DNA from 2 places in the Streptomyces sp. NPDC051109 genome. Region 1 is predicted to be linked to the other one. Evidence: riboswitches for the same ligand, from Rfam matches in the RefSeq annotation. Region 1 holds a riboswitch; the other holds the start of a gene.

Region 1 (8,707 bases):
TGTCACCACGCTCCAGCAGAGCCGCGTACGGGCCCTGGAGGGCACGGCGGCCCGGGTCACCGGCGTCCGCGTCGACACCCCCGGCGAGCAGAACCGGCTGCTGGCCGCCGACCTCGTGGTCGACGCGAGCGGGCGCGGCTCCCGGGCCCGGGCCTGGCTCCAGGAGCTGGGGGTCGGCGGGATCAGACAGGCCCAGGTCGACTCCGGCCTGGTGTACGCGACCCGGATATTCGAAGCACCCGCAGGGGCCCACGAGATGGGCTTCCCCATCGTCAACGTGCAGTCCGATCCGCGGGTGTACGTCCCCGGCCAGACCGCGACGATCGTCCCCATCGAGAACGGCCAGTGGCAGGCCACCCTCTCCGGCACCCGCGGGGGCCAGCCCACCGGCGACCCCGACCGGTTCATCCCGTTCGCCAAGGGCCTGCGCGATCCGATCGTCGGCGAGCTCCTCGACGGCAGGAAGCCCCTGACCGACATAGCCGTGACCCAGGGCACCGCCAACCGCCGGGTCTACTTCGAGAAGGCGGACCTGCCCGACGGCTTCTTCGCCGTCGGCGACTCCGTCGCCACCTTCAACCCGCTGTACGGGCAGGGCATGACCGTCGCCGCGCAGGGACTGCTGGCCGTACGGACCCTGCTGCGCACGCAGGGCCTCGCCCATCCCTCTTTCGGCCGCGAGGCGCAGCGCGCCCTCGTCCCGCAGGTGTCCACCGCCTGGGAGCTCGCCACCTCGCAGGACATCCTGTACCCGGGGGCCACCGGCATGAAGCCGCGGGCCGGTGTCGGGCTGCTCAACGCGTACGTCAACCGGCTGATGACCGGGGCCACCACGCGGGAGGCGCTGACCGCCGCGTTCCTCCAGGTCATCACCATGAGCAGCACGCCCGCGTACTGGCTGCGCCCGTCGGTGGTCTGGCGGGTGCTGCGCGCCTCGGACCGGGGCGCGCTGAAGGCGCCGCCGCTGACCGCGGCGGAGCGGGCCGTCGCGGGGCTCGACCAGGGCGCCGGACCGGTCGATCCCGTGGGCCCCGTCGGTCAGGCGCGATGAACGACGGTCTCATCCTCTACGTTCCCGGGTCGGTGATGATCCTGGCGCTGCTGATCAAGGCGCCGACCCTGCGCCGGGGCTGGGACCAGCCGCTCATGCGGGCCGTGTGCACCCTGCTCGTCGTCGGCTGCCTCGTCATGTTCCTGGCGGCGCCGCCGACGATCTCCGCGGTCAACCGGCTCACCGGGATCGTCAACTTCTCGGCCCCGCTGGTGTACAGCGCGCTGACCGCGTTCTCGGGCTCGTGCATCGTCCTGGTCCTGCAGTGGGGCGGCGGCCCTCCCGCCGTCGTACGCCGGGCCACCCGGCTGACGGTGGCCGTGTTCAGCGCCGTCACGCTGCTCATCGTCGTCCTGTTCACGATCGGCGACGCGCCCGTGGAGCGCCTGCGCGACCTGGACACGTACTACGCCAACACGCCCTGGCTGCGCGAGATGATCGTCTGCTACCTGCTCGCGCACACCGTCGGCAGTTCGACGCTGACCCTGCTGTGCTGGAAGTGGCTGCTGCGCGTGCGCCCCTCGCTGCGCCCGCTGCGCACCGGACTGGCCCTGATCGTGCTCGGCGGGGTGCTGGACCTGGGATACCTGGTCACGAAGTGGGCGGCGGTGGGCGCCCGCTGGGCGGGCCGCGACTGGGACGGCCTGTCCACCTACGTCGCCCCGCCGTTCGCCTCCGCCGCCGCGCTGATGGTGGGCTCGGGGTTCATCGTCCCGCTGGTCGGCGGCTCGGCGGCCTGGCGGGACTTCAGCCGGTACCGGCGGCTCCACCCGCTGTGGAAGGCGCTGCGGGGCTTCGCCGCGTCCAGTGTGACGACGGTGCCGCTGACCTGGTGGTCGCCGATCGGCATCCGGCTGATCCACCGCGAATCGGTGATCGACGACGGCATCCTGGCCCTGGCCTGCTGGTTCGACCCGGCCGTACGGGGCGCCGCGTACGAGGCCGCCCTCGGCCAGGGCATGTGCGAGTCGAAGGCCTCGGTCGTGGCCGATGCGGCCATGCTCGCCGCGGCCTGCCGGCGCCGGGAGGCGGCCGCGGCCGCCGAAGCCGCGGAAGCCGCCGACCGGGCGGCCGCGGCCGACCAGGGGCTGCCCGAGCCCTACCGGCTGGACTCCCGGCCGCTGACCGCACTGGCGCGGGAGTTCCGCACCTCCCCCATCGTGGCGGCCGTACGGCGGGACCCGGACCCGGCCGCGCTCTGAACCCCCGGGCGGCCTGACCGGGAGGCCGGTGCGGGCAGCGCGGGCAGCGCAGCACCCGGTGGGGGCGCCGGCCGGACTCACCGGCCGGACTCAGCCGACCAGGACGTCCTCGGGCTCGGGATTGCGGGCGAGCCAGGCCCCGTACGCCCGCACCCGGCGCCAGTGCTGGAGCTGGTCGAGGGCGAACGTGGCCCGCGGGGAGGCCTCCGGGCGCGGCTCCAGCCCGCGCGCCAGCCGGTGCAGCTGGAAGCGTACGAAGGCCAGCAGCGCGGCGCCGGCCAGGTCCCGGTCCTTCCACCGCAGCCGATCCACGAGCACCCTCACGTCCTCCCCGGCGCGCCAGCGGGCGGGCAGGTCGGGCCGGAACGCCAGCGCCGAGGCGAGCCCGACGACGGACACCCCGCGTGCCAGGACCTTCCTCGCGGTCTCCTGCCGGCCTATACCGCCGGTCAGCATCAGCGGCATCGTGGCCGCGTCCAGGAACTGCTCGGCGAAGGACAGGAAGTAGGCCTCCCGCTCCAGGGTGCGCAGATCGGCGGTACGGCCCAGGGTCGCGGGGCTCTCGACGCTGCCGCCGGACAGTTCGACGAGGTCGACGCCTAGGCCGCCGAGGGCCGTGAGGACCTGCGCCGCGTCCTCGGTGTCGAAGCCGCCGCGCTGGAAGTCGGCGGTGTTGAGCTTGACGCCGACCGCGAAGCCGGGGCCGACCTGCGCGCGGACCGCCCGGACGACCTCGGTGAGCAGCCGGACCCGGTTCTCCAGGCTGCCGCCCCAGCGGTCGGTGCGCCGGTTGACCAGCGGGGAGAGGAACTGGCTGAGCAGGTAGCCGTGGGCGGCGTGGATCTGCACCCCGTCGAAGCCGGCCTCCTCGGCCCGCCGGGCCGTGACGGCGAACCGGGCGACGGTGGCCTCGATGTCGGCCTCGGTCATCGCGGTGGGGCGGGCGAAGCGCTTGGTGTGCTTGCCGAGGCTCACCCCTACGTCGGAGGGCGCCCATGCCGTGCCGGGCATCTCGGAGCCGACCTGCCGGCCCGGGTGGTTGATCTGCATCCAGACCCGGCCGCCGCCCCCGGACGCGGCCTCGGCCCAGCGGCGGAAGGGGGCGAGCGGGGAGCGGGCGTCGAGGACGATGGTGCCGGGCGCGGTCAGCGCCCGGCGGTCGACCATCACGTTCCCGGTGATCAGGAGTCCGGCGCCGCCCCGCGCCCAGCGGCGGTAGAGGCGCTCGATGCGCTCGTCCGGCAGCTGGCCGGCCCCGGCGAGGCTCTCCTCCATGGCCGCCTTCGCCAGGCGATTCGGCAGGGTGGTGCCGTTGGGCAGCTCCAGTGGCGTGAACAGGTCCATCAGCAGTCTCCCCAGGAAACGTGTTGCACGTGTCATCGCGCGCCCCGGGGCAAAAGATACCGCCCGCTCCCCGCCGCCGGGCAGGCTGCGGCCGCAGCATTCCGGACACCGCGGAACGCGGAACGCCCCGGGCCCGAGGGCCCGGGGCGTCACCCGTACGGTGCGTGCGCGTACGGAGCGTTCCCGTACGGGGTCCCCACGCGGGGTGCGACGGCGGTCAGAGGTCCGCGAGCTCCAGCCCGGCCTGGGCGGCGGCCGCCCGGACGGTCTGCTCCAGCAGGACCGCGATGGTCATGGGGCCGACGCCGCCGGGGACCGGGGTGATCAGCGAGGCGCGGGCGGCGGCCGACTCGAAGTGGACGTCGCCCACGTTGCCCTCGTTGTAGCCGGCGTCCAGGACCACGGCGCCCGGCTTGATGTCCTCGCCGCGGATGAACTCGGCCTTGCCGACGGCGGCGACCAGCACGTCGGCCTGGCGGACGATCGACGGCAGGTCCACGGTGCGGGAGTGGCAGTAGGTGACGGTGGCGTTCTGCTCCAGCAGCAGCATGCCGGCCGGCTTGCCCAGGATCGCGCTGCGCCCGACGACCACGGCGTGCTTGCCGGTCAGGTCCACGTCGTACTCGGCGAGGAGCCGCATGATGCCGCCCGGGGTGCAGGACACGAAGCCCGGCAGCCCGAAGCCCATGGCGGCGAAGGAGTGCATGGTCACGCCGTCGACGTCCTTGCCCGGGGCGATGGCCTCGAATGCGGCGCGCTCGTCGATGTGGTGCGGAACCGGGTGCTGGAGCAGGATGCCGCTGATCTCCGGGTCCTCGGAGAGGGCGGTGAGGGCGGCGACGAGCTCCTCGGTGGTGGTCTCGGCCGGGAGCTCCACGTGGCGGGAGGTGATCCCGGCCTTGGCGCAGCGGTTCTGCTTCATCTTCACGTACGTCACGGACGCCGGGTCCTCGCCGACCAGCACGGTCGCGAGGCAGGGAGCGGTGCCGGTGCGCTCGGTGATCTTCGCCGCGAGGGCGGCGGTCTGCTCCGAGATGCGGCGGGCGAGGGCGGTGCCGTCCATCTGCCGGGCGAGGCCGGCGGCAGTGACAGGGGCAGTCTGGGCAGTCGTCACGGGGTCTCCTGAGCGTCGCTGCGGATCGCGGATCGCGGGTTCGCGGTTCGCCCAGGCGCGCGGCAGGAGACGTACGTGCGGTCGTACGCCGGGCCGCTCCCCGGTGGTGATCCACCCGAACGCCAGTCACGGCCCGCCTCCACTCTAATGGACCCCGCCCGCGGGTGCGGTGGCCCGCGGGCGGAGTCCATGCACGGGATCCGGTCAAACCGGTGGATCACCGGCGCCATGCCTGGGACGATCGAGACATGACGCGCACTTTCGATCACCTGGTCGCGGAAGCCGAGTCCGTTTCGGTCGACGGCTGGGACTTCTCCTGGCTCGACGGCCGGGCCACCGAGCAGCGCCCCTCCTGGGGCTACCAGCGGCTGCTCGCCGAGCGCCTCGCCCGGGTCCGCTCCGCCCTCGACATCCAGACCGGCGGCGGAGAGGTGCTCGCCGGGGCCGGGCCGCTGCCCCCGCTGACGGCGGCCACCGAGTCCTGGCCGCCGAACATCGACAAGGCGACCCGGCTGCTGCACCCGCTGGGCGCGGTCGTGGTCGCGGACGCGGACGAGCCGCCGCTGCCGTTCGGCGACGAGGCCTTCGAGCTGGTCGCGAGCCGGCATCCGGTGACCATCTGGTGGGAGGAGGTCGCACGGGTCCTGCGCCCGGGGGGTACGTACCTCTCGCAGCAGGTCGGGCCGGCGAGCGTCTTCGAGCTCGTCGAGTACTTCCTCGGCCCCCAGCCGGAGGAGGTCCGCCGCTCCCGGCACCCCGACGACGCGGCCGCCGACGCCGCCGGGGCGGGCCTCGAAGTGGTGGATCTCCGCTCCGAGAGACTGCGTACGGAGTTCCACGACATCGGAGCCGTGATCTACTTTCTGAGGAAGGTGATCTGGATGGTGCCCGGCTTCACGGTCGGGCAGTACCGGGACCGCTTGCGCGAGCTCCATGAACGGATCGAGCGTGACGGCCCGTTCGTGGCGCACACCGCCCGTTTCCTCATCGAGGCTCGCAAAAAGGGCTGACGGGAAAAGGGCGGCGCGGGCGCGGACGGATCCACGGCCGAACGGTTGCGCGCCCACAGCGTGGCGCAGGTCACTCAATTCAGCGCGTAACGAATCGACTCGGGCATGCGATGAACCGACAGGTGTCCTCGCGCGGCCCCGGAATACAGACCCCCCTCGGGTCTGTTTCCCGAGTCCGCGCGATGATGTCCCGCCCACTCCCTATCTGTTCGCAACGAGAGGCTCCTTGTGTCGCTCAGCCCGTCCCGTACGTTCCCTCCGGAGATCGCCGAATCGGAGGCCCTCGTCGCGCTCGTCGAGCGCGGCCGCGAGCAGGGTCACATCAACGGTGACGACGTGCGCCAGGCCTTCGAGGCCGGACGCATCCCGGTGGACCAGTGGAAGCGGGTCCTGCGCAGCCTGAACCAGGTCCTGGACGAGGAGGGCGTCGCGCTGCACGTCAGCGCCGCCCCCGCCACGAAGGCCGCCGCGAAGAAGCCCCGCAAGGCGGCCGCCGCGCCTGCCCGCACCGTGACCAAGAAGGCGGCCGCCGCGCCGCGCCCCATCGGCGCGCGCAAGGCCTCGGCCAGCGCGGCCCCCGCCACCGCGGCGGCGATATCCGCTTCGCCGGCCGCGGCGGCCGAGGACGAGGTGGCGGCCGACGCCGTCGCCGAGCCGAAGAAGCGGACGGTCAAGAAGACCGCCGCGAAGAAGACCGCGGTGAAGAAGACCGCCGCCGCGGCCAAGAAGACCAGCGCCAAGGACGCCGACGAGGGCGAGACCCCGGCCGCCGAGGGAGAGGACTGGGCCGCCGAGGACCTCGTCGACGACGTCGAGGAGGAGGCCCCGAAGGCCGGCGGCACCCAGGGCTTCGTCCTGTCCGACGACGACGAGGACGATGCCCCGGCGCAGACGGTCATGGTGGCCGGCGCCACCGCCGACCCCGTCAAGGACTACCTGAAGCTGATCGGCAAGGTGCCGCTGCTCAACGCCGAGCAGGAGGTCGAGCTCGCCAAGCGCATCGAGGCGGGTCTCTTCTCCGAGTACAAGCTCGAAGAGGAGGAGGACCACAAGCCCGCGTTCAAGCGCGAGCTGGAGATCCTCGTCGAGGACGGCCGCCGGGCCAAGAACCACCTGCTGGAGGCCAACCTCCGCCTCGTGGTCTCGCTGGCCAAGCGCTACACGGGCCGCGGCATGCTCTTCCTGGACCTGATCCAGGAGGGCAACGTCGGTCTGATCCGCGCCGTGGAGAAGTTCGACTACACCAAGGGCTTCAAGTTCTCCACGTACGCGACCTGGTGGATCCGGCAGGCGATCACGCGTGCCATGGCCGACCAGTCGCGCACCATCCGCATCCCGGTGCACATGGTCGAGATCATCAACAAGCTGGCGCGCGTCCAGCGCCAGATGCTCCAGGACCTCGGCCGGGAGCCCACTCCGGAGGAGCTGGGCAAGGAACTCGACATGACCCCCGAGAAGGTCATCGAGGTCCAGAAGTACGGCCGCGAGCCGATCTCCCTGCACACCCCGCTGGGTGAGGAGGGCGACAGCGAGTTCGGTGACCTCATCGAGGACTCCGAGGCGGTCGTGCCGGCCGACGCGGTGTCGTTCACGTTCCTCCAGGAGCAGCTCCAGTCGATCCTGGGCACGCTCTCGGAGCGCGAGGCGGGCGTCGTCTCGATGCGCTACGGCCTGAACGACGGCCAGCCGAAGACCCTGGACGAGATCGGCCGCGTGTACGGGGTCACCCGTGAGCGCATCCGCCAGATCGAGTCCAAGACCATGTCGAAGCTGCGCCACCCGTCGCGTTCGCAGGTGCTGCGCGACTACCTCGACTAAAACGCGAGGTCAGCCCGTGGGTACGCGGCGCGCCCGGTGTGGGCGCGCCGCGTACCCGGAGCACCTCAGTTCTCCAGGAGGTGCTTCAGCTTCTCCTCGTTGCGCGGCATCTCCTTGCGGGCGTACGGCTTGACCACGAGCGGGGCGATCACCCGGCCGATGCCGTGCCCCTGGAAGTCGAGGTCGAGGGTCACGCGCGAGCGCTTTCCCCCGTCGAGGGGCTCGATCGTGCCGCGCACGTCTCCGCGGACGGGTCCGCGGATCCCTTGGATGTGCCAGCTCCGCGGCTTGTCGAGCTCCGTGACCTCCATGGCCATCGGGAACTCCCGCCCGCCCATGCGCCGGGTGATCACGACCTGCGAACCGACGTGGAGGGGTCTGCCGTCGAGCGGGCGGGCGGAGACGGCGCTGTCCTGCCACTCCGGCAGGTGCGTGGGGTCCGTCACGTAGTCGAAGACGTCTTCGGGACTGCGGGAGATGTCGATGCTTTCTCTGATCGCGGACATGGCGACCCCTTAGTGCCCCCTGCTTGTCCTCTCGTTCCAAACTACCGCGCAGGTCAGGCGGTGACCCGGTGCTTTCGGGCGGACATCGCGGCGTGGACGAGGACACCGGCGAAGAGGAACAGGACGCCCTGGTAGACGGCCGCGTAGCCGGAGCCGGCGACCAGCCACATCGAGAAGCCGAAGGCCAGGCCGGCGAGGATGCCGTCGCGGACCAGGAGGCCGCGGTGGACGCGCTCGGACTGCCCGGAGAGCAGGAAGTAGATCTGCGCGGCGGTGGAGAGCAGGTACGGGACGGTCGCCGTGAAGGTGGTCACCAGGACGAGGACCTCGAACACCCCGTCCGAGCCCGCCGTGTAGTTGTAGATCGTCAGGCCGGAGGCCAGGGCGACGGTGACGAGCACGCCGGCCACCGGGACGCCCCGCTTCCTCGTCTCGAAGACCTTGGGGAAGAGCCCGTCGCGGGCGGCGGCGTACGGGGTCTGCGCGCTGAGCAGGGTCCAGCCGTTGAGGGCGCCGAGCATCGAGATCACGGCCGCGCAGGCGACGAGGGTGCCGCCCCAGGTGCCTCCGAACATGGCGTTGACGGCGTCGGTGAACGGGGCCTGGGAGGCGACCAGCTTGTCGTGGGCGACCAGGCCGAAGACGGAGAGGGTGCCCAGCAG
Region 2 (13,494 bases), on a different contig from region 1:
GCCGGTGCGGGGTCCGCCGGGGCCCCTGCCGCCGGGGCCGGGGCCGCCGCCCCCGAGGCCGCGAAGTCGCGCCGCTTCCCCTCCATCACCAAGGACACCGCGCGCCCCGAGGGCCACGGCCGGGCCGCGCCCGGTGACGCTCTCGCGGCCCGCCAGTGGCCGATGCTCAGCGTGCTCGCCGCCACCGCCGTCGGACTGCTGCTGACCGCTCTGGGCCACCCACGGGTCGGCTGCCTGGTGATGGGCGTGGCCCTGATCGCGGCCTCCGTCCTGCGGCGGGTACTGCCGCAGGTGGGGATGCTCGCGGTGCGCTCCCGCTTCACGGACATGGTCACGTACGGGCTGCTCGGCGTGGCGATCACGCTGCTCGCGCTGGTGATGGAACCCAAGCCGGTGCTGGACATCCCGTTCCTGGAGAGCGCGGTCCGGTTCACCGTCCGCTGAGCCGGACGAGTCGGGCCACCTGACGTACTCGCACCCCGCTCGTACACCCGTCCGGCGGTGTCGGGGGGTCGAAAAGAGCGGGGAAATCCCCCTCCAGGCCTTCGAACTCCCGGTCCGTGTGCCCTGCACCACACAGACCGGGGGATTGGGCCGCCGGAAGGTCGGATAGCCTGACGCCGGATGTCTCTTCACGTCAAGATTCGCAGGGGAGCGGCGTCCGCCAGCACATGGGGCAGCGACGCCCCACCGCCAGCTGTCTAACGGAGAAGGCCATGACCCGCACTCCCGTGAATGTCACCGTCACCGGCGCCGCCGGCCAGATCGGCTACGCGCTGCTCTTCCGCATCGCCTCCGGCCACCTGCTCGGCGCGGACGTGCCGGTCAAGCTCCGCCTCCTGGAGATCCCCCAGGGCATGAAGGCCGCCGAGGGCACCGCCATGGAGCTCGACGACTGCGCCTTCCCGCTGCTCAAGGGCATCGACATCTTCGACGACCCGAACGCGGGCTTCGAGGGTGCGAACGTCGCCCTGCTCGTGGGCGCCCGCCCGCGCACCAAGGGCATGGAGCGCGGCGACCTGCTCTCCGCCAACGGCGGCATCTTCAAGCCGCAGGGCAAGGCCATCAACGACCACGCCGCGGACGACATCAAGGTCCTCGTCGTCGGCAACCCGGCCAACACCAACGCGCTCATCGCGCAGGCCGCCGCCCCGGACGTACCGGCCGAGCGCTTCACCGCGATGACCCGCCTCGACCACAACCGCGCGATCTCGCAGCTGGCCGCCAAGACCGGTGCCGCCGTCTCCGACATCAAGCGCCTCACCATCTGGGGCAACCACTCGGCGACCCAGTACCCGGACATCTTCCACGCGGAGATCGCCGGCAAGAACGCCGCCGAGGTCGTCAGCGACGAGCTGTGGCTCGCCGACACCTTCATCCCGACCGTCGCCAAGCGCGGCGCCGCGATCATCGAGGCCCGTGGCGCGTCCTCGGCCGCCTCCGCCGCGAACGCCGCCATCGACCACGTCCACACGTGGGTCAACGGCACGGCCGCGGGCGACTGGACCTCCATGGGCATCCCGTCGGACGGCTCCTACGGCGTCCCGGAGGGCATCATCTCCTCCTTCCCCGTCACCACCAAGGACGGCAAGTACGAGATCGTCCAGGGCCTGGACATCAACGAGTTCTCCCGTGCGCGCATCGACGCGTCCGTGGCGGAGCTCGTCGAGGAGCGCGACGCGGTCCGCGAGCTCGGCCTGATCTGAGCGGCCTGATCCGACCGGCCTGACGGGCCCCGGCCGACGACCCGGCCACCCCGTCCGACCCGGCTGATCCGATCCCGCGACACCTGAAAGGCCCCGGCGCACGCGCCGGGGCCTTTTGGCGTGAAGTGCCCTGTCACGCGCTACCCGCGCGCCGTACGGTTGCCCTCCTCCCGAGCGAGGAGAACCCGTGAGCGGCACATCCGACGGCAGGGCCCCCGTGGACCCCGTGGCAACAGAGGCGGGACGCCTGCTGTGTGCCGGCGCCTACCTCGACCCCGCCTACCGCGACCGGGTGATCGAGGAGCTGTACGTCCATGAGGAACGGTTCCCCGCGCCCTCCTACGGGTTCGACGCCGCCCGCGTCCTCGCCCACGCCCTGCGCGCCCTGCGCACCGAAGCGGCCTGGTCGGCGGCGATCGTCGCGGTGTGGGGACTCGGCCTCCTCCTCACCCGCGCGTTCTTCCTCTTCCTGCTCGTCCCCGCGCTGCTCCTGAGCGGGGCCGGCCGCATCAAGAAGCGCCGCGAGCGGACCGGTCGCGGCGGCCGGGCCTTCGAATGGATCCTGCGCGCCTGCGCCGCCTACCTCCTCGGCCGGATCCTGTGGGGCGTGCTCCGCGGCTTCTTCGCGGACGACGCGGGTCTCGGGGGCTTCCTGGGCAGCCCGGACCTGAGCCGTCTCGGCCAGTACCTCGGGCACGTCCTGGAGACCGACCCGCTGGGCATCTTCACGGAGGTGCCCCGGATCGGCCAGTACTACGGCGAGGCCTACGCGTGGACGGTCGTCCTGATCGCGGTGCTGCTCACGCTGCTCGTCTACTTCCAGCGCGGGCACTTCGCGCAGACCATCGACTCCAAGCTCAGCCGCGCGCACTACGCGGACTGGGAGGCCGACCCGGTCGGGGGACCGCGCTTCCACCGCGCCCAGGACCGGATCCTGCGCCTGCAGCACGCTCACGTGGTCCTGTACGACATCGACAACCCGTTCTGCGGGGCCGGCCAGGCCCGTCTGCCGTGGCAGCTGACGGTGGAGCTGCGGCCACGCGCCGGAGCGGGGGCCCGCCGCCTCGACAACGCGGGGATCATCGAGCGGATCCGGCCCAGGCTGGAGGCCCTGCGGGTCCCCTCGCCGGGCGGCTCCGAGGAGGCGGAGGCGAGCGTCCTGGACCGGCTGCGCGAGCTGGTCATCGACGAGTGCGTGTTCCTGCCGGCCGCCGGACTGCCCTACGTGGACGCGGTCGACGTGTCGGAGGAGGCGTTCGCCGAACACCGCGCCGCGGCGGTCGAGGAGGGCGGAGAGCGGCGCCGGCACTTCCTGCGCGTCAGGATCGGCGGCTGGGACGAGAACCTCGTCATCACCGTCTTCATCCGGGTCCACACGCAGGGCGGCATGCTGATGCTGGAGGTCGCCCCGCACGTGCTGCTGCCGGTGCGCCCCGACTTCCAGCGCGCCGACGACATCGCCCGGCGCCACCGCCGCAACACCCCCCTCGCCAAGGTGCTGCTGGCCCTCAGCAACGCCCCCGGCTCGCTCGGCGTGGCCCTCGCCACCCTCGCCGGGGCCTGCCGGGTCCCGTGGCGGCTGGCGACCGCCGGGCACGGCGTCGCGTACGCGGCGGGGCCGGCCGCGTCCGTACGCGAACTCGCCTCGCAGCGGGAGCTGTCGCTGTTCCAGCTGATGGACCTGGACCGGTACGTGAAGACCATCCAGGAGCGCATCGTCGGCGGGGTGACGCAGGCGCTGCACGACGCGGGCTGGCACACCGAGGAGTTCGCGGAGCGCGCGGTCAACGTCGCCGAGGGCGGGGTGTTCATCCAGTCGGTGAGCAACAGCGCCTTCGGCATCAACGGAGTGAGCCACAACAGCACGGTGAACCAGGGCACGGACGAGTCGGAGCGGAAGGACGGGCGCGTGCGCGCGGGCAAGGAGAGCAGAAGTGGCCGATAGCGAAGGCGCAGGCACCGGGCTGCCCTCGGTGCGGATCGGCGACGTACGGGGGAGCGCCTTCAGCATCGGCGGCACGGACGTCAGCAACAGCACGGTCAACCACGGCGGTACGGAGGCGGACGCCGGTGCTGGCGGGCCGACCGCGCAGGAGCTGCTGGAGGCCGTACGAGACCTCCGCGCGGCCCTGGTACGGCTGCCGCGCAGCGACGGGCGGACCGCCCTGGATGCCGAACTGGACTCGGCGGCGGAGGAGTTGGAGTCGGCGGGCGAGGAGGTCCGGCCGGGCCTGCCCGCCCGGCTGCGCGGGGCGCTGGAACGGTGGGCCCCGCTGGTGGACTCGGTGAGCGCGGCCACCGCCCTGACCGCCCTGCTGACCTCGTTCGGGGGGTGACCCGTGACCCCGGGGAGCGGCCCCGCCCGCTGGAACCCGCAGACGCAGCAGTGGGAGCACCCGGAGGATCCGCAGCGGCGGGGTCGGCGGGGGAGCCCGGAGCCCGAGCCCCCGCGCGAGCCAGGGGCCGCGCCCGGCCCCGCGGGTGAGGGGCCGGGGTCCGGGCGCCCGGACCTCCCGCCGAAGCCCGCCTACCCCCCGGGCACCGAGCCCCCCGACACGGAGCCACCGGACACCGAGCCCCCGGACACGGAGCCGCCGAACCCGTGGGCCGCTCCGGCCGGCCCGGCACCCCGGAGCGTCCCGCCCGCGCGGGGCACCGCGCGCCGGTGGCCGCGCCGCCTGGGCATCGCGCTCGGCGTCGCCGTGGCCGTGGGCGGGGCCGTCCGGGGCTCCTCGTACCTGATGGGGGACTCCCCGCAGGTGCCGGACGGGTACAAGGTGCTGCGCAGCGCCGGAGCGGGGTTCCGGGTCGCGGTCCCGGACGACTGGCAGCTCAGTACGTCCGAGAGCGGGGGCACCGTCGGCACGGTGTTCCGCCCCGAGCAGGGCCGGGGCAGCCTGCTCCAGGTCTTCCCGGTCACCGGCGGCTCGGACAACGCGTGCGAGGTCCTGATCGAGGACACGAAGGAGCTCAGCTCCCGGGACGGCTACCGGCGGATCTCGCTCGGAGCGAAGGACACCGCCGGCTGCGAGATCGTGTACGAGGTTCCGGACGGGGAGACGAACGGGACCGCGCACGCGATCGGGCGGCTGACCGTCGCCTCCGACGGCAGCCGCTGGGTGCTCATGGGCTTCGGCCCGGTCGCCGAGGCCAAGGCCGTCCGCACGCGCGTGGCGGCGGCCCTGGGCTCGTTCCGGCCGGACTGAAGCGTCCGGCCGGACTGGCGCGGCGATCCGGCGTCGGGCCTACTTGAACATGCCCGGCGTGTAGTGGCCCGGGACCATGCGGGTGGTGACGGCGAAGCGGTTCCAGACGTTGATCGTCGCGATGATGGCGATCAAGTGGGAGAGTTCCTTCTCCTCGAAGTGCTTCGCGGCCTTCTCGTACACCTCGTCGGGAACGAATCCCTCGGTCAGGACGGTCACGGCCTCGGTCAGTTCGAGCGCGGCCACTTCCTTCTCGGTGTAGAAGTGGCGCGACTCCTCCAGTGCGGTGAGCTGGACGATCCGCTCGACGCTCTCGCCGCCGGCGATGGCGTCCTTGGTGTGCATGTCCAGGCAGAACGCGCAGTGGTTGAGCTGCGAGGCGCGGATCTTGACCAGCTCGACCAGGGCCGGGTCCAGGCCCTTCCTCGCGGCCATCTCCAGGCCGACGATCGCCTTGTAGACCTCGGGCGCGTGCTTGGCCCAGCCCATGCGGGGGGCGTGCTCGGGTGCGTGTGCGGTGGTGTCTTCGTACGTGGTGGTCATGCGTCCAACTTTAAGAAGCAGGCGGCCCGCCCGTATGGTCCATATCCATGACGGATCCTTGGGCCATTTCCGATGACGAGGCGGCGGAAGCGGTCGGCGGACCGGGTTCCGGTTTCGGTGCTGACCTGCATCTGGACCTCTCCGCCGGGCGCGGCCTGCGGGCCGGGCTGGTCGAGGCGCTGCGCGAGGCGGCGCGCAGCGGGCGACTGGCGCCCGGCACCCGGCTGCCCTCCTCGCGCACGTTCGCCGCGGACCTCGGGATCGCGCGGAACACGGTCGCGGAGGCGTACGCCGAGCTCGTCGCCGAGGGCTGGCTGACGGCCCGCCAGGGCTCGGGCACCCGGGTCGCGGAACGGGCCCGGCCGCTGCGGCCCGCGGGCTCCGCCCGGGTCCGCCGCCCCGCGCCGCGGCGGCATGCGTACAGCCTGGTGCCCGGCACCCCGGACCTGGGCGCCTTCCCGCGCGCCGCCTGGCTGACGGCGGCCCGGCGGGCGCTGACGGACGCGCCGAACGAGGCCTTCGGGTACGCGGTCGACGCGCGCGGCCGGGTGGAGCTGCGGGAGGCCCTCGCCGGCTACCTGGCGCGGGCGCGCGGGGTGTACGCGGACCCGGAGCGCATCGTGCTGTGCGCGGGGTTCGCGCACGCGCTGATGCTGCTGGCGGGGGTGCTGCGGGCGCGCCGGGTACGGGACGTGGTGGTGGAGGGGTACGGCCTCCACCACCACCGGGACTCGCTGGCGGGGGCGGGGCTGCGGACCCGGCCGCTGGCGGTGGACGACGCGGGGGCGCGGACGCAGGACCTGTCGGGGCCGGCGGGCGCGGGCGCCGGGGCGGTGCTGCTGACGCCGGCGCACCAGTTCCCCACCGGGGCGGCGCTGACCCCCGCCCGCCGGGCGGCGGCGGTCGACTGGGCCCGCAGCACCGGCGCACTGATCGTGGAGGACGACTACGACGGGGAGTTCCGCTACGACGGCCAGTCGGTGGGCGCTCTGCAGGGCCTGGACCCGGACCGGGTGGTCTACCTCGGTACGGCGAGCAAATCGCTCGCCCCGGGGCTGCGGATGGGGTGGATGGTGGTGCCGCCGGGGCTGCTGGACGAGGTCGTGGCGGCGAAGGGCCGGACCGACTGGACGTCGAGCGCGGTGGACCAGCTGACGCTGGCGGAGTTCATCAAGTCCGGGGCGTACGACCGGCACGTGCGCGGCATGCGGCTGCGGTACCGGCGGCGCCGGGACGAGCTGGTCGCGGCCGTCTCCGACCGGGTGGCGGTATCCGGCATCGCGGCGGGCCTGCACGCGGTGCTGGACCTCCCGGCGGGGACCGAGGCCGGGGTCCTGCGGGCCGCGGCCTGGCAGGACCTGGCGGTGGTGCCCCTGTCCTTCTTCGCCGACCCGGACGCCGACCTCCCCCGGCGGGAAGCGCTGGTGGTCGGCTACGGCACCCCGCCGACGAGCGCCTGGTCGGCGACGCTGTCGGCCCTGCTCGCCGCCCTGCCGTAGCGGCGGTCCGCCTCCGGACCCCGCGTCTAAGCGGGGCCGGGCTGCGCCGGCTCGGCGTTCGGCGGCTCGGGGTCCGGCGGCTCGGGGTTCGGCGGTTCGCCGAAGCGGGCCAGGGCCAGGGCTCCGGCCACCGCCACCGCGAAGCCGAGGACCGCCAGCCAGGCCAGGCCCTCGCGGGTGCGGTCGCCGAGCCAGACCACCCCCACCACCGCCGGGCCGATCGTCTCGCCGAGCACCATGCCGGCGGTGGCCACCGTCACCGAGCCGCGCTGGAGCGCCGAGGTGAGCAGGAGGAACGCCGCGCCCCCGCCCAGCAGCAGTGCGTACAGCGCCGGGTTCGCGAACGACGCGGGCGAGATGTCGTCGATGAGGCGGACCGCCACCTCCACCACCCCGAACCCCGTCCCCGCGGCCAGACCGAGGACCAGCGCCCGCGACGGGTCCGGGAGCCCGCCGGCCACCGCCCCCACCAGCAGCACCAGTCCCGCCACTGCCAGCAGCCCCAGCTTCAGCGCGAACGAGCCCGTCCCCGAGCCCTCCTCGCCCGACGACAGCGCCAGCATCGCCAGCCCCGCGCACACCATGCCCACCGCGCCCCACTCGGCCCCGCTCAGCCGTACGTGCAGGAGCCGCGCCGAGACCACCGCCGTCACCGCGAGGCTCGCCGCCAGCGCCGCCCCCACCGTGTAGATCGGGATGTTCCGCAGCGCCACGATCTGGAGGACGAACCCGGCCGCGTCCAGCCCCAGGCCCGCGACGTACCGCCACTGCCGGGCCGCCCGCAGCAGCAGCGCGGTGTCCAGTCCCGACCCGGTCCCCGGCTCCGCCGCCCGCGCGGCCATCGCCTGCAGCACCGACGCCGTACCGAAACAGACCGCCGCACCGAGTGCGCAAACCATCCCGAGGAGCACGAAACGACTCTAGATCATGGAGGTCATGAGGGGGTTTCGACGGCCGGATTCCATCGCTCCGCTGCCCCGTTCTAGTCTGTCCGCCATGGACGACAGCAGTACGAGCAGCAGCAACACCACCGGCACCACCCGACGCCGCATGCGCTCCGGCGGTGTCGCCCTCGGCGGCATGGGCCTGCTCGCCGCCGCCCTCGTGGCCTGCGGCAGCAGCAGCGAGCCCGACAAGCGCTGCGCGGACCGCGTCACCCTGGAGAAGCTGAACACCAAGGAGTGCAAGAGCGGCGGCCGCGGCTCCTACTACTACGGCGGCTCCGTCGCGAGCGGCAATCGCGTCAGCGGCGGCAGCTTCGACAAGTCCGCCGTCACCCGCGGCGGCATCGGCGGCAGCCACAAGAGCTCCTCGGGCGGCTGATCCAGCGTGCAGCGCCACACCATCGAGCCGCGCCCCGACTGGCAGAAGACCGTCGAGGAGCAGGGGCTGATCTACCCCCTCACCCGCTACCCCGACGACTCCCTGCGCCCCTACTGGGACGAGAGCGCGTACTACTCCTTCTCGCTCCCCGAGGTGGAGGCGCTGGAGAACGTCGTCGAGGAGCTGCACGCCATGTGCCTGGCCGCCGCCGCGCACATCGTCGAGCACGACCGCTTCGCGGACCTCGGCATCACCGATCCGAAGCTGGCCGCGCTGATCGCCGAGTCCTGGCGCCGGCGCGCCGAACAGCCCTCCCTCTACGGCCGGTTCGACCTGCGCTACGACGGCTCCGGCAGCCCGGCCAAGATGCTGGAGTACAACGCCGACACCCCGACCTCCCTCGTGGAGGCGGCCAGTCCGCAGTGGTTCTGGATGGAGGAGCGCTTCCCCGGCGCCGACCAGTGGAACTCCCTCCACGAGCGGCTCGTCGAGGCCTGGCGCAGGCAGGCGGAACTGCTGCCGGCCGGCCCGCTGCACTTCGCGCACTCCGAGACGGACGAGCTCGGCGAGGACCTGATGACGGTCGCCTACCTCCAGGAGACCGCCGAGCAGGCGGGCCTGGAGACGGAGGCGCTGTCCGTCGAACAGATCGGCTGGGACGGCCTGTCGGGCCGGTTCGTCGACCAGAGGCTCGGCTTCATCCGCAGCTGCTTCAAGCTCTACCCGTGGGAGTGGCTGGCCACCGACGCGTTCGGCCCGCAGGTCCTCGGCACGTACGACCACGGCGGCGGCTCCGGGACCACCGCCTGGATCGAGCCGCTGTGGAAGATGCTGCTGTCCAACAAGGCGCTGCTGGCGATCCTGTGGGAGCTCTTCCCGGAGCACCCGAACCTGCTGCCCGCCTACCTCGACGGTCCGCGCGAGCTCGCCCGGACCACCGGGTACGCCGCGAAGCCGCTGCTGGGCCGCGAGGGCGCCGGGGTCACCCTGCACCCGCCCGGCGGCGACGAGCCGTTCACGCCGGCCGAGGGGGAGACGTACGTCTTCCAGGGCCTGGCCCCGCTCCCCGACTTCGACGGCAACCGCGTGGTGCTCGGCGCCTGGGTCGTCGAGGAGGAGGCGGCGGGCCTGGGCATCCGCGAGTCGGCGGGCCCGGTCACGGACGAGTTCGCCCGCTTCCTGCCCCACGTCATCCTGTAGCCGCGCCGACGAGGACGTGGCCGGGCCCGGGTCGGGCCGGCCGCGCCCCCGGCGGACGCCGGCCATCAGCCCTCGGCCAGTACGTCCCGCAGCTGGTCCAGGCCCCAGTCCAGGTCCTCCTTGCTGATCACCAGCGGGGGCGCGATGCGGATCGTCGCCCCGTGCGTGTCCTTGACCAGGACGCCCCGCTCCATCAGCCGCTCCGAGATCGCCCGGCCCGTGCCGTGTGACGGGTCGATGTCGACGCCCGCCCACAGTCCGCGCCCGCGTACGGCGGTCACCGCGCCCCCGACCAGCAGGTTCAGCTCCCGGTGCAGGTGGTCGCCGAGTTCGGCGGCGCGCTGCTGGTGCTCGCCGGAGCGCAGCATCGCGATCACCTCCAGGGCGACCGCGCAGGCGAGCGGGTTGCCGCCGAAGGTGGAGCCGTGCTCGCCCGGCCGGAACACCCCGAGCACGTCCCGGTCGGCGATCACGGCCGAGACCGGCACCACGCCGCCGCCCAGCGCCTTGCCCAGGATGTAGACGTCCGGTACGACGTCCTCGTGCTCGCACGCGAAGGTCTTGCCGGTCCGGCCCAGCCCCGACTGGATCTCGTCCGCCATGAACAGGACGTTCCGCTCGCGCGTGAGCTCCCGTACCCCCTGCAGGTAGCCGGCCGGCGGCACCAGCACCCCGGCCTCGCCCTGGATCGGCTCCAGCAGCACGGCCACGGTGTTGGCCGTGACGGCCGCCGCCAGCGCGGTGAGGTCCCCGTACGGAACGATCTCGAAGCCGGGGGTGTAGGGCCCGTAGTGGTCGCGCGCCTCGTGGTCCGTCGAGAAGCTCACGATGGTCGTCGTACGGCCGTGGAAGTTGTTGGCCGCGACCACGATCTTGGCCTGCCCGTCCGGCACGCCCTTGACCTCGTAACCCCACTTGCGGGCGGTCTTCACCGCCGTCTCCACGGCCTCCGCGCCCGTGTTCATCGGCAGCACCATCTCCTTGCCGCACAGTGCGGCGAGCTCGCTGCAGAAATCGGCGAACCGGTCGTGGTGGAAGGCCCGCGAGGTGAGGGTGACCCGCTCCAGCTGCGCCTTGGCCGCATCGAGCAGACGGCGGTTGCCGTGGCCGAAGTTGAGCGCCGAGTAGCCCGCGAGCATGTCCAGGAACCGGCGGCCCTCCACGTCCGTCATCCACGCGCCTTCCGCCGACGCCACGACGACGGGCAGCGGGTGGTAGTTGTGCGCGCTGTGCGCCTCGGCGGAGCGCAGGGCTTCAGCAGTTGTCGACACGGGGTCTCCGATCGTCGGGGGCGGGCGTCATGGAGGTGACGAGGGTGCTGGAGGCGACGGGGGTGTCGTCACCTGCGTCACGTCACCTTGTATACGGCTATACGTCGCTCGTATACCGGACGGGGAAACCTTTCTTGTGGACCGCCCGCTAAGGTGAGCGGTACGCACGGCGACTGGCGTACGGAGAACCAACTCCGGGGGAGTCGTGCGCGCACGACCGCATACAGGGCCGCTCGCCTGGGCCTCGCGGGGACGAGATCTGACATCGACCCCGGAGGAGCCGCCATGAGCGCGAGCCGCCACCCCGCCCTGACCGCCGTCGACCCCGAGCTGGCGTCCTTCGTCGCCGCCGAGGAGACGCTGCAGGCGCAGACCCTTCGCCTGATCCCGAGCGAGAACTACGTGTCCGCCGCGGTGCTCGAAGCCTCCGGCACCGTGCTGCAGAACAAGTACAGCGAGGGCTACCCGGGCCGCCGCTACTACGAGGGCCAGCAGAACATCGACCGCGTCGAGGCGCTGGCCGTCGAGCGGGCGAAGGGCCTGTTCGGGGTGGACCACGCCAACGTCCAGCCCTACTCCGGCTCTCCGGCGAACCTCGCGGTGTACCTGGCCTTCGCGAAGCCCGGCGACACGGTGATGGGCATGGCCCTGCCGATGGGCGGCCATCTGACGCACGGCTGGGGGGTCTCGGCGACGGGTTCCTGGTTCCGGGGCGTGCAGTACGGGGTGTCCGCCGAGACGGGTCTGATCGACTACGACGCCGTGCGCGAACTCGCGCTGGCGGAGCGCCCGAAGATCATATTCTGCGGCGGTACGGCGCTCCCCCGCACGATCGACTTCGAGGCGTTCGCCTCGATCGCCCAGGAGGCGGGCTCGGTCCTCGTCGCCGACGTGGCCCACATCGCGGGCCTGATCGCGGGCGGGGCGCACCCGTCGCCGGTCGGACACGTGGACGTGGTCTCCACGACCACGCACAAGACGCTGCGCGGGCCGCGGGGCGCGATGCTGATGTGCCGCGAGGAGCACGCGAAGGCCATCGACAAGGCGGTCTTCCCGGGTCTCCAGGGCGGCCCGCACAACCAGACGACGGCGGGCATCGCGGTGGCCCTGCACGAGGCGGCGCAGCCGTCGTTCGTGACGTACGCGCACGCGGTGGTCGCCAACGCGAAGGCACTGGCGGCGGCGCTGCTGGCCCGGGGCTTCGACCTGGTGTCGGGCGGTACCGACAACCACCTGATCCTGATGGACCTGACCTCGCGGGGGGTGCCGGGCAAGGTGGCGGCCAAGGCGCTGGACCGCGCCGGGATCGTGGTGAACTACAACACGGTCCCGTTCGACCCCCGCAAGCCGTTCGACCCGTCGGGCATCCGCATCGGCACCCCGTCGCTGACCTCGCGAGGCCTGGGGGCGGAACACATGCAGCTGGTGGCGGGCTGGATCTCCCGAGCCGTGGACGCCGCCGCGAAGCAGGACGAGCCGGCCCTGGCCGCCATCCGCACCGAGGTCGCGGACCTCCTGTCCGCCTACCCGGCCCCGGGCCTGCCGGTCTCCTGACCGCTCACCGAGGCGTCCCCCGACCCGTCGAAACCCCCGGGGCTCCGCCCGGGGGGTTTCGGACAGGTGGGGACCGCCGCGGCCGCCGTACCTGAGAGAATGAAGCCATGGCTTCTGATCGTCCTCGCGCGCTCTCCGGCATCCAGCCCACCTCCGGCTCGTTCCACCTCGGGAACTACCTCGGAGCCATCCGCCAGTACGTCGCCCTGCAGGAGACGCACGACGCGTTCTACATGGTCGTCGACCTGCACGCGATCACCATGCCGCAGGATCCGAAGGACCTGCGCGCCAACACCCGCCTCTCCGCCGCGCAGCTGCTCGCCGCAGGTCTCGACCCGGACCGCTGCACGCTCTTCATCCAGAGCCACGTCCCCGAGCACGCACAGCTCGGCTGGGTCATGAACTGCATCACCGGCTTCGGCGAGGCCAGCCGGATGACCCAGTTTAAGGACAAGTCCGCCAAGGGCGGCGTCAACAACGCCACCGTCGGCCTGTTCACGTACCCGATCCTCCAGGTCGCCGACATCCTGCTCTACCAGGCCAACGCCGTCCCCGTCGGCGAGGACCAGCGCCAGCACATCGAGCTGACCCGCGACCTGGCCGAGCGCTTCAACCAGCGCTTCGGCCGGACCTTCACGCTCCCCGCCGCGCACATCGTCAAGGAGGTCGCGAAGATCTACGACCTCCAGGACCCCTCGATCAAGATGTCGAAGTCCGCGTCCTCCCCCAAGGGCCTGATCAACCTCCTCGACGAGCCCAAGGTCACCGAGAAGAAGATCAAGAGCGCGGTCACCGACACCGAGGCCGAGGTCCGCTTCGACACGGAGAACAAGCCCGGCGTCAGCAACCTGCTCACGATCTACTCCACCCTCACGGGGGAGTCGATCCCGGCCCTGGAGGCCCGCTACGAGGGCAAGGGCTACGGCGCGCTCAAGACGGACCTGGCCGGCGTGATGGTCGATTTCGTCACACCGTTCAAGCAGCGCACCCAGGAGTACCTGGACGACCCGGAGACCCTGGATTCCATCCTGGCCAAGGGCGCGGAGAAGGCCCGCGCGGTCGCCGCCGAGACCCTGGCGCAGGCCTACGACCGCCTCGGTCTGGTGCCCGCGAAGCACTGACCGCCGGAGGCCCTGGCAATCCGGGGGGTGCTGGCCCCACACTGGGTCGGCAGGACCCGTACGCAACCCGT

What was found. A riboswitch is a leader RNA that binds a small molecule or an ion and turns the genes downstream of it on or off. The one in region 1 is predicted to bind ZMP and ZTP.
Region 2: linked by a shared signal. The riboswitch ahead of glyA (serine hydroxymethyltransferase) and the one ahead of ACIBAD_RS20545 (bifunctional 5,10-methylenetetrahydrofolate dehydrogenase/5,10-methenyltetrahydrofolate cyclohydrolase) in region 1 are both predicted to bind ZMP and ZTP.

What each region holds. Positions count from the first base shown of each region.
Region 1 covers NZ_JBITFF010000010.1:211,989-220,695, reverse strand. The annotation lists gene ACIBAD_RS20560 (FAD-dependent monooxygenase) at 1-1,051, shown strand, start outside; gene ACIBAD_RS20555 (MAB_1171c family putative transporter) at 1,048-2,253, shown strand; gene ACIBAD_RS20550 (NADH:flavin oxidoreductase/NADH oxidase family protein) at 2,344-3,597, opposite strand; gene ACIBAD_RS20545 (bifunctional 5,10-methylenetetrahydrofolate dehydrogenase/5,10-methenyltetrahydrofolate cyclohydrolase) at 3,815-4,660, opposite strand; ZMP/ZTP riboswitch at 4,754-4,851, opposite strand; gene ACIBAD_RS20540 (methyltransferase domain-containing protein) at 4,960-5,721, shown strand; gene ACIBAD_RS20535 (RNA polymerase sigma factor) at 5,950-7,539, shown strand; gene ACIBAD_RS20530 (SRPBCC family protein) at 7,605-8,045, opposite strand; gene ACIBAD_RS20525 (amino acid permease) at 8,099-8,707, opposite strand, start outside.
Region 2 covers NZ_JBITFF010000003.1:376,734-390,227, reverse strand. The annotation lists gene ACIBAD_RS07605 (DUF3017 domain-containing protein) at 1-444, shown strand, start outside; gene ACIBAD_RS07600 (malate dehydrogenase) at 717-1,706, shown strand; gene ACIBAD_RS07595 (hypothetical protein) at 1,894-3,651, shown strand; gene ACIBAD_RS07590 (hypothetical protein) at 3,641-4,042, shown strand; gene ACIBAD_RS07585 (hypothetical protein) at 4,046-4,912, shown strand; gene ACIBAD_RS07580 (carboxymuconolactone decarboxylase family protein) at 4,952-5,455, opposite strand; gene ACIBAD_RS07575 (PLP-dependent aminotransferase family protein) at 5,503-6,954, shown strand; gene ACIBAD_RS07570 (hypothetical protein) at 6,981-7,853, opposite strand; gene ACIBAD_RS07565 (hypothetical protein) at 7,951-8,277, shown strand; gene ACIBAD_RS07560 (glutathionylspermidine synthase family protein) at 8,284-9,477, shown strand; gene rocD (ornithine--oxo-acid transaminase) at 9,543-10,748, opposite strand; ZMP/ZTP riboswitch at 10,908-10,998, shown strand; gene glyA (serine hydroxymethyltransferase) at 11,034-12,302, shown strand; gene trpS (tryptophan--tRNA ligase) at 12,410-13,423, shown strand.